Regions from separate parts of the Thermanaerovibrio acidaminovorans DSM 6589 genome, predicted to be linked through region 1. Evidence: riboswitches for the same ligand, from Rfam matches in the RefSeq annotation. Region 1 holds a riboswitch; the other holds the start of a gene.

What was found. Region 1 has a riboswitch for cobalamin ahead of TACI_RS00350 (ethanolamine ammonia-lyase subunit EutB). Riboswitches for the same ligand answer to the same signal wherever they lie in the genome.
Region 2: another riboswitch for cobalamin. It lies ahead of TACI_RS07895 (TonB-dependent receptor plug domain-containing protein); the one in region 1 lies ahead of TACI_RS00350 (ethanolamine ammonia-lyase subunit EutB).

The regions. Positions count from the first base shown of each region.
Region 1 is NC_013522.1:79,324-83,699, reverse strand. It holds gene eutC (ethanolamine ammonia-lyase subunit EutC) at 1-707, opposite strand, end outside; gene TACI_RS00350 (ethanolamine ammonia-lyase subunit EutB) at 723-2,084, opposite strand; cobalamin riboswitch at 2,214-2,375, opposite strand; gene TACI_RS00345 (glycerophosphodiester phosphodiesterase) at 2,695-3,402, shown strand; gene TACI_RS00340 (MFS transporter) at 3,430-4,376, shown strand, end outside.
Region 2 is NC_013522.1:1,591,466-1,595,841, reverse strand. It holds gene TACI_RS07900 (TolC family protein) at 1-1,201, shown strand, start outside; adenosylcobalamin (AdoCbl) riboswitch at 1,297-1,434, shown strand; gene TACI_RS07895 (TonB-dependent receptor plug domain-containing protein) at 1,567-3,384, shown strand; gene TACI_RS07890 (TonB family protein) at 3,393-4,079, opposite strand; gene TACI_RS07885 (ExbD/TolR family protein) at 4,076-4,376, opposite strand, start outside.

The DNA.
Region 1 (4,376 bases):
ACCAGCCCGGGGCGTTCGCCGATGAGGACGCAGACCACCTCCGCCCCGGTCACCTGGGAGATCACGTCCATGGCGGGCACCCGGCCGTACTTTACGAAGAAGGGCTTGGGCAACTTTATGCCCTGTCGGTCCAGCGCCTGGGCCATGGCCTTGAAGGTGTCTATGGCGTTGGTCTCCACCGCGGTGGTGCTGAGCCCGTCGGAGATGTAGACCAGCACCTTGGGGGGCGATCCCACCAGGCGCTTTATGGTCTCCGTAGCCTCGGGGGAGAACCGGCGGCCAAGGTCCGGTCGGGTGAGGAACTGGTCCTTGTCGGCGCACTCGGTCTTGACCACCTGGAGGTCGTTCTTGGCGAGAAACTCATCGGAGACCTCGCTGAAGACCGCATCTTGGGCGGCGGCGTGATCCGCCCTGAACCGGAGGAGGGTCTCGGTCTTGTACCGGGGCCCCGCCCGCCATACCCCTATCCTGGCGGGGGTCTTGGCCTTCATAGCCATGAGCGCCGCCGGGTCCTTGGGGGATGGGACCAGGCACTGGGTCCTTATGTCCACCTGGGTGAGGTCTGGTAGCTCCCCCTCCTGGCCCGACGGGGCCTCCTGGGCCCCCTGAGGCGGGGTTGACGGCTGGGTCGGGCTGGGCTCTGCCCCCCGGGACATCTCGTTCAATATCTCCATCACCAGCTGCTTGAGATCCTGTTCCTTGACCATCGATCACCCCTCCTGTCAGCAGAAGATGGAGGCGTCCCCGGCTCGCTGGGTCAGCACCCCGTTCTCCAGAATCCCCCACTTCTCAAGCCAGCGCTCGAACTCCCCTATGGGCCGTACCTTGAGGAGCTGCCTCAACGCGGCGGTGTCGTGGTAGCCGGTGCACTGGTAGTTGAGCATCACGTCGTCCCCGTGGGGTATCCCCATGAAGTAGTTGCACCCCGCGGCGGTGAGTAGCACCGCCAGGTTCTCGATGTCGTTCTGGTCCGCCTTCATGTGGTTGGTGTAGCAGGCGTCGCACCCCATGGGTATCCCGGTCAGCTTCCCCATGAAGTGGTCCTCCAGCCCCGCCCGGATCACCTGTCTGCTGTCGTAGAGGTACTCGGGGCCGATGAACCCAACCACGGTGTTCACCAGGAAGGGCTTGAAGCGCTTGGCGAAGCCGTAGCACCGGGCCTCCATGGTGACCTGGTCCGCGTCGAAGTGGGCGTCGGAGGAGAGCTCGGACCCCTGGCCAGTCTCGAAATACATGAAGTTGGGGCCCGTTGAGGTGCCCTGCCGGGCCGCCAGCTCCATGGCCTCCGCCAGCATGGTGCCCGATATGCCGAAGGCCTCGTTGCCCTTCTGGGATCCGGCGATGCTCTGGAAGAAAAGGTCCGTGGGGGCCCCCTGGCGGACCGCCTCCATCTGGGTGGTCACGTGGGCCAGGACGCATATCTGGGTGGGGATCTGATAGCGCTCCTTGAGCTCCTGGAAGCTGTGGAGGATCTTCTTGACGTTCTCCACCGTGTCGTCCACCGGGTTAAGGCCTATGACCGCGTCCCCCACCCCGTAGGATAGCCCCTCCAGGATGGAGGCCCTTATGCCCTCCACGTCGTCGGTGGGGTGGTTGGGCTGGAGGCGGGAGGCAAGGGTCCCCGGAAGGCCTATGGTGGTGTTACAGTGGGCGCTGATCCGGATCTTGCTGGCCCCGTAGATGAGGTCCATGTTGCTCATCAGCTTGGCCACCCCGGCCACCACCTCGCTGGTGAGTCCCCGGCTGACCCGCTTTATGTCCTCCCCGGTGACCTGGTCGGACAGGATCCACTCCCTTAGCTCCCCGATGGTCCAGCCCGCCACCTCCTGGTAGATCCTCTCGTTCACGTCGTCCTGGATTATCCGGGTGACCTCGTCCTCCTCGTAGGGGACCACCGGGTTGTTCCTCAGGTCCGCCACGGTGAGGTTGGCCAAAACGTGCTTGGCCGCCACCCGTTCCTCCATGGACTGGGCCGCTATGCCCGCCAGCCTGTCCCCGGACTTCTCCTCGTTCGCCTTGGCCAGGACCTCCTTGACGCTCTTGAACTGGTATACCCGGCCGAAGAGCCTCGTCTTTAGCCTCACCTCTCCATCACCTCCGCTTTGGGTGTAGTGAGAGGGCCCCGGTGGGGAGCCTAAAAGAACCGCCGGGGCCCGGCGCGCCACATCAGGGGCAACGCCCCAAGCGCGCTGGTCCCCGGCGTCCGCGGGCACCCAGCTACCACCGCCGCGATAGGTCTCCTGGCTTACCATCATCCCCCGCCGCGCCTTCCCGGGACAACCCAGTGGCTCCAATGCGGCTTGGTCCGGATCACAGTGGCGGCCCCGCGCCGAAATCCCATCGGCTTCCCTTGCATCGCGGCTGGTCAGAGATTGACAACGGGCAAAGGCCAAACAGAAACCCCTATAGAGGGATAGAAACCTTGTTAGCTAGTATAATCCAGACTCGTCAGAAAAGTCAACAGTGCTCAATATTACGCTATGGTTTCTAATCCCTAATACTACCATGCCACTGGTACAAAAATAAAATTAATATAGAAACCCGAACCCACCCCCGATTGACCTTTCTCTTAAATTAAGCTAATATCATTTGGCATTCGTCCCGCTAGAGATCAGAGACCCGCGGGCCCCATGGGGCCGTGCGGGCTTTTTTAGTATCTGGGGGGACAAATCAAGGGAGAGGGGAGTGAGAGGTTTGAAGATCATAGGACATCGGGGCGCCGCGGGACTGGCACCGGAAAACACCCTGGAGGCCATAAGGCGCGGCCTGGAGCTGAACGTCCACGGCATCGAGATCGACGTGCAGCTCACCAAGGACCGACAAGTGGTGGTGATCCACGACTTCACCGTGGACAGGACCTCCGACGGATCCGGAGAGGTGGACCGGCTGACCCTGGAGGAGCTACGCCGGCTGGACTTCGGCGCCAAGTTCCACCCCTCCTTCAAGGGGGAACGGATACCAACCCTCATGGAGGTGCTCCAGACGGTGCCCACCGACAGGCTCCTCAACGTGGAGCTCAAACAGATCGCCTACCGCCGCCGGGGCCTGGAGGAGGAGGTGGCCAAGGTGATCCGCCACTTCGGACAACACCACCACATCATCGTGTCCTCCTTCGATCACCGGGGCCTCAAGACCATCAAGGAACTGCTACCGGAGATACGGATAGGCCTCCTCACCTACCACTACCCGGTCAACCCAAGATCCTACCTGGAGGGGCTGGGCTTCCCGGTCTACAGCCTGCACCCCGCCTTCGAGCTGGTGGACCGGGAGGACGTGAAGACCTACCTGGATATGGGACTGGAGGTGCTCTCCTACACGGTTAACGACCCCCAAACCGCCCGGGAGCTGGAATCCATGGGTGTCAGCGGCATCTTCTCCGACAGACCGGACCTTTTCGTTTGATCATCTCATACCTCAGGAGGTAAGCCCATGAACCGAAACGTCAAGAAGTGGATAACCCTCTTCTGTCTGGCATTCTCCGGCGGCATAATCTACCAGCTCCCGTACCTGCGGGAACAGTTCTACATTCCCCTCCAGAATGCGCTCCAGATAAACAACACCCAGATAGGCAACCTGATGACCGTCTACGGGATCGCCAACCTGTTCCTATACTTGCCGGGGGGCATCCTGGCGGACCGGCTCCCCTACAAGAAGCTGGTCCCCTTCTCCCTCATAGCCACCGGCCTCACGGGGCTCTACTACTCCACCTTCCCGGGCTACCACATGGCGCTGGCCATCCACGTCATCTGGGCCTTCACCACCGTCTTCACCTTCTGGCCCACCATGCTCAAGAGCGTCAAGATGCTGGGCGACAGCTCCGAGCAGGGGCGCCTCTTCGGCTTCTTGGACTTCGGTCGGGGCCTCTCCGCCACCCTAAGCGCCTTCGGGGCCCTATTCGTCTTCAAGGCCTTCGGTGCCACCCTGCTGGGCCTCAAGGGGGCCATCATCTTCTACTCGGCCACCATGATCGCCCTGGGAGTGGTGGTCTACTTCCTCCTGGAGGAGAAGAAGGGAGAGGTGGCGGAGGGAGCCAAGTCCCTGTTCGACGGCATCGGCGACGTGCTCAGGATGCCCGCCATCTGGCTGGCGGCCATGATAATCTTCGCCGGCTACAGCATCGGCGCGGGGCTAACCTACATCACCCCCTACCTCACCGACGTCTTCAAGATGTCGGTCTCCATGGGGGCCTTCATCGCCATCATAAGGACCTACGGGCTACGCCTGGGGGGCGGACCCGTGGGGGGCATCCTGGCGGACCGGATCGGATCCGCCACCCGGCTGATCCGGATGGGCTTCGTGGCCATCGCTGCCCTGGTGGGCTGCCTCTACCTCATCCCCGGCTCCCCCAAGCTGCTGGCCCTGATGCTGGCCACCAC
Region 2 (4,376 bases), 340 kb from region 1:
CCTCAAGGCCCTCCGTGCCTCGGTGAGGGGCAAGGAGGCGGCGCTGGAGCAGGCCCGGGCGGGGCTGGCTCCCAAGCTGGACCTGGTGCTCTACGGTTCCAAGGCCAAGGAGCCTCCCAAGGCCCGGGTCTACGATCCCCTGGACAAGCCAGTGGGGTACGCGGTGACCGGCTACGAGGAGACCTACCGGGCCGCGTTGGCGCTGACCCAGGTGCTCTACTCGGGGGGCACCCTGACATATCAGGTGCGGGCTGCGGAGGCGGCCATGGAGGCCGCCCGGGCGGAGGAGGAGCGGGGCCGGGAGGGGGTTCTCTTCCAGCTGAGGTCCGCCCTCTACGGGGTCCTTCGGGCCAAGGGGAGGGTACAGGTGGCGTCCCGGGTGGTGGAGCTGTCCGAGCGTTACCTGGAGAGGGTGAAGGCCTTCTACTCGGTGGGGATGGTGCCCCGGGCGGAGCTCTTGAGGGCCCAGGTGGCCCTGTCCAACGCAAAGGTCAACCTCATAAGGGCCAATGGGGCGGTGGAGAGGGCCTACGCCATGCTGGACCGGGCCTGCGGGTTCGTGGTGCCCCGGGACCGGGAGCTGGTGGTGGAGGCGGGGGATTTGGCGATTCCCCAGGGGGTTGACGTCCAGGGGATAGCCCTTCGGTCCCGGCGGGAGCTGAGGTCCCTGGACATGTACCGTCGGCAGGCCCTGGCCCTGGCTGGGGCGGCGGATGGGCAGGGGAGGCCCCAGCTTCTGTTCAAGGGGGAGGCCTACCGGGTGGGGCCCGATTTCTTCCCCAGCGAGAAGGAGGACTACCTGCTGTCGCTGACCCTTCAGTGGCGGATGTTGGACTTCGGGGAGGTGAGGGCCAGGGCGGATCAGGCCCGGGCCCAGGCGGAGGCGCTCCTTGGGCGGTTCGGCGACATGGAGCTGCAGATAAGGCAGGAGGCGGTGGACGCCTTCGAGCGGCTCAAGGAGGCCCGGGAGAGGCTGGCGGCGGCGGATGTGGGGCTCAAGCAGGCGGAGGAGGACCACCGGATAGCGGAGCGCCGCTATGATGCCCGGGTGGGCACCAACCTGGACGTCTTGGACGCCCGGGTGCGGCTGGAGCAGGCCATGAACGACCTGGTGGACGCCCGGTACGACCTCCTCTCCGCCCAGGCGGCGCTTCGCTACGCCCTTGGCGAGGAGGGGTGGGGGATGGTGTTGAGAAACTGACCACCCGCCCCCGGGGGTCCCCCCGGGGGCCTTTGTGTTGGTCTCATATTGTGCTATAGTTCCGTGCCAGATGCCACGTCCCCGGAGCGGTCCGGGGACGAATTGGGTCTGGGAGCCCAGGAAGACCGGTGGGAATCCGGCGCAGCCCCGCTACGGTGTGGACTTTGAGTCCGAGCCCGACACTGGCCCCAGGTCCTGGATGCGGCCCCCCTTCGAGGGCGGGGGGGCCGCATGGTGGTCTGTCCGGGCCCTCCAGAGCGGCGGGCCCGGAAGTTTTTTGAGGAAGGGGGGGAGATCTCTACACCGGCCCTTGGAGATCATAATCCAACGGGGAGGGAGTTTCTGTGCGTACATCTAGGAGATCCTTGTGGCTGTTCGTTGTCTTGGGGTTGGCCGCCTTGGGGGGGCCCGCCTTCGGGGCCGACGAGCCGGTGGTGGAGGTCCTGGGCTCCCGGGTGAGCTCCATGGAGGACCTGCCCGCCATGGTTCATCGGGTAACCTCCGACGACATCCGGCGAAGCGGGGCAAGGAACCTGCAGGAGGTGCTGGACCTGCTACCCGGGGTGAACGGCCTGGTCAGCGGGGCTGGGATGGCCCAGTCCAAGGGCATATCCGTCCGGGGGATGACCACCGAGGTGCTACTCCTGGTGGACGGGGTCCCCTTCATGACCTCCAGTTACGGCACCGGGGCGGTGCTGGGGGCCCCCTTCGACCTCAGGACCGTCCCCTTGAGCTCCATCGAGCGGGTGGAGGTCCTAAAGGGCGCCTCCTCCGCCCTCTACGGTTCCCACGGCCTTGGAGGGGTCATAAACGTGGTGACTCGAAAGGGGGCCGCCCCGGCGGGCTTCTCCCTGACCGGCGGATCCGACGGGTACCTCTCCGGCACCGTCTGGGCCTCCGGAGGAGATAGGGTTACCGCCACGGTCCGCTACTCCCGAGAGGAGGAGGGCCAGCGCCGGATCAGGAGGCGGACCAACGGCCTCTACGACCGGTCCGACGACTACCGGGCGAACCACTACGGCCTGGACCTGAAGGGGGACGGGTGGACCTTCAAGGCCAGCCTGGGGGACTACTCCTCCCGCTGGACCTACGACGGGGACCTGAACCGGCAGGAGAACGACTACGGCCGCTACGTGCTGGAGCTACCGGTTCCAGGGGACCTGTCCCTCAAGGCCTACTACGGCAGCAACTTCAAGCGGGTCTTCGACTCCTCCGGCAGGAGTGAGTACCAGGACAGCAACCTGGGGCTCGCCCTGGACGGGCGGGGCAAGTGGGGCTCAAACCTCCTGGCCTACGGGATCGAGCTCCGTCGGGACAGCTCCGACAGCAGGAACTTCGAGAACCCCTTTGGCAACAACGATCCCTACGACCTCAAGAGGGATGGGCTCTCCTTGTACGGGGAGACCAGCTTCCCCCTGGGGGAACTGACGGGCCTTCTGGGGCTCCGTTACGAGCGCTGGGACGTTGAGAGGGGGGACGACTACTCGGAGCTGAACCCAAAGGTGTCCCTCTCCTACGAGGACCCCTCCGGCAGGCTGTGGTACCTGTCCGCCGGCAGGGCCTTCGTGATGCCCAGCTTCTTCCAGATCTACATGCCCATGAGGAGCTGGGGGATCCCCAACTACCAGCTCAGGCCCGAGAAGGGGTGGAGCTACGAGGCGGGGGTCCGGTCCGCCGCCGGCTGGAGCTTCAACCTCTTCTACACCGACCTGGACGACAGGATCGCCTACCAGTCGGATCCCATCACTTGGATCGGCCAGTACGTGAACCTGGAGCGCTACCGGGCCTACGGGGTGGAGGCGGAGTGGGTCCTGCGGCTGTCCGAGGGGCTCACCTATCGGCAGGGTTTGTCCTGGGCCTACGGGGAGGAGAGGGCCTCGGGTCAGTGGACCAGGAGCGGGGATCCCCGGTGGAAGTCGGTCTCCACCCTGGAGTGGACCCGGGGACCCTGGAGGGCCAGCGTCACCGGCCGGTTCTACGGGGATAGGGCCATAAGGGACAACACCAACCACTACTCCGAGGAGGACATCTTCCTGGTGGACCTCAACCTTTCCCGCTCCCTGGGGGAGATGGAGCTGACCTTGGGGGGACGCAACGTCTTCGGCCGGGAGTTCTTCGTGGACCGGAGCGGCTATGTGACGCCCGAGAGGACCTGGTACCTGACCCTGAGCGGCCGCATCTAGGCGTCACCTCACCGGGGGTCCGGATCCACCAGCCTGAAGAGGAAGGGGATCCGGACCTCCCCGTTCACCTGGGGCCTGAAGCGCCACATGGCCGCCGCCTCCAGCGCCGCCCGGTCCAGCCGGGGGGACCCGCTGGAGGACTCCACCCTCGCATCGATGGGGACCCCGTCCCGGACCGTGAGGCGGATCACCACCGTGCCCTCCTCGCCCCTCTGCCGAGCCGCCCGGGGGTACCGGGGCTTCACCCGCAGGGTGGCGTCCTCCGCCGTTCCACCCGGTAGGGTTTCACCGGTCCCCCCGCCTTCCGCTTGACCCCCCGATGGAAGTCCCCCTTCACCTGCCGGGGCCCCCTCCGCCGGTGGGCCGCCGGCGGGGCCATCCGTGTCCCCGGATCGATCGGTCCCCCCCCTATCCTTCGCCTCCCCCAGGGAGGCCTCCTTTGGGGCCCTTCGGGCGCTTGGATTGCGTTCGCTCGGGATCCTGTTCTGCTTGGCCGGGGTTTTAACCGGGGCCTCGGTCTTGGCTTTGGGCGGGTCCGCCCCGGGTGTCACGGAAGGGGGGGCGGTGGGGGCGGTCTCAATGGTGATGCGCATGACGTGAATCCCCGGGGGCTGGTGGGAACGCGGGGTGATGATCCCCAGGACCGCCCAGTGGATCCATAGGCTGGCCAGGAGGAAGGGTAGGGCACGTCTCAATTGGAGCTCCCCTCCAGCAGCAGCCCCGCGGACTCAACACCTGCGGATCTGAGGGCGGACAGGAGCTCCGCCACCCTGCCGTAGGGCACTCCCCGGTGGGCCCCCAGCAGGACCCGTGGGTGTCCCCGGAGGCGTGCTTTCAGCTCCCCCAGGCTGGAGGGCTTCCCGTCCAGGAGGATCTCCCCGTTGGATGTGATGGTTATCACCGCCGCCTTTACCTCCGTCCGTTCCCCCCTCCCCTTGGGCAGGTCCACCCGTTGGGTCTCCAGCCGGGCGAAGGAGGTGGTGAGGACGAAG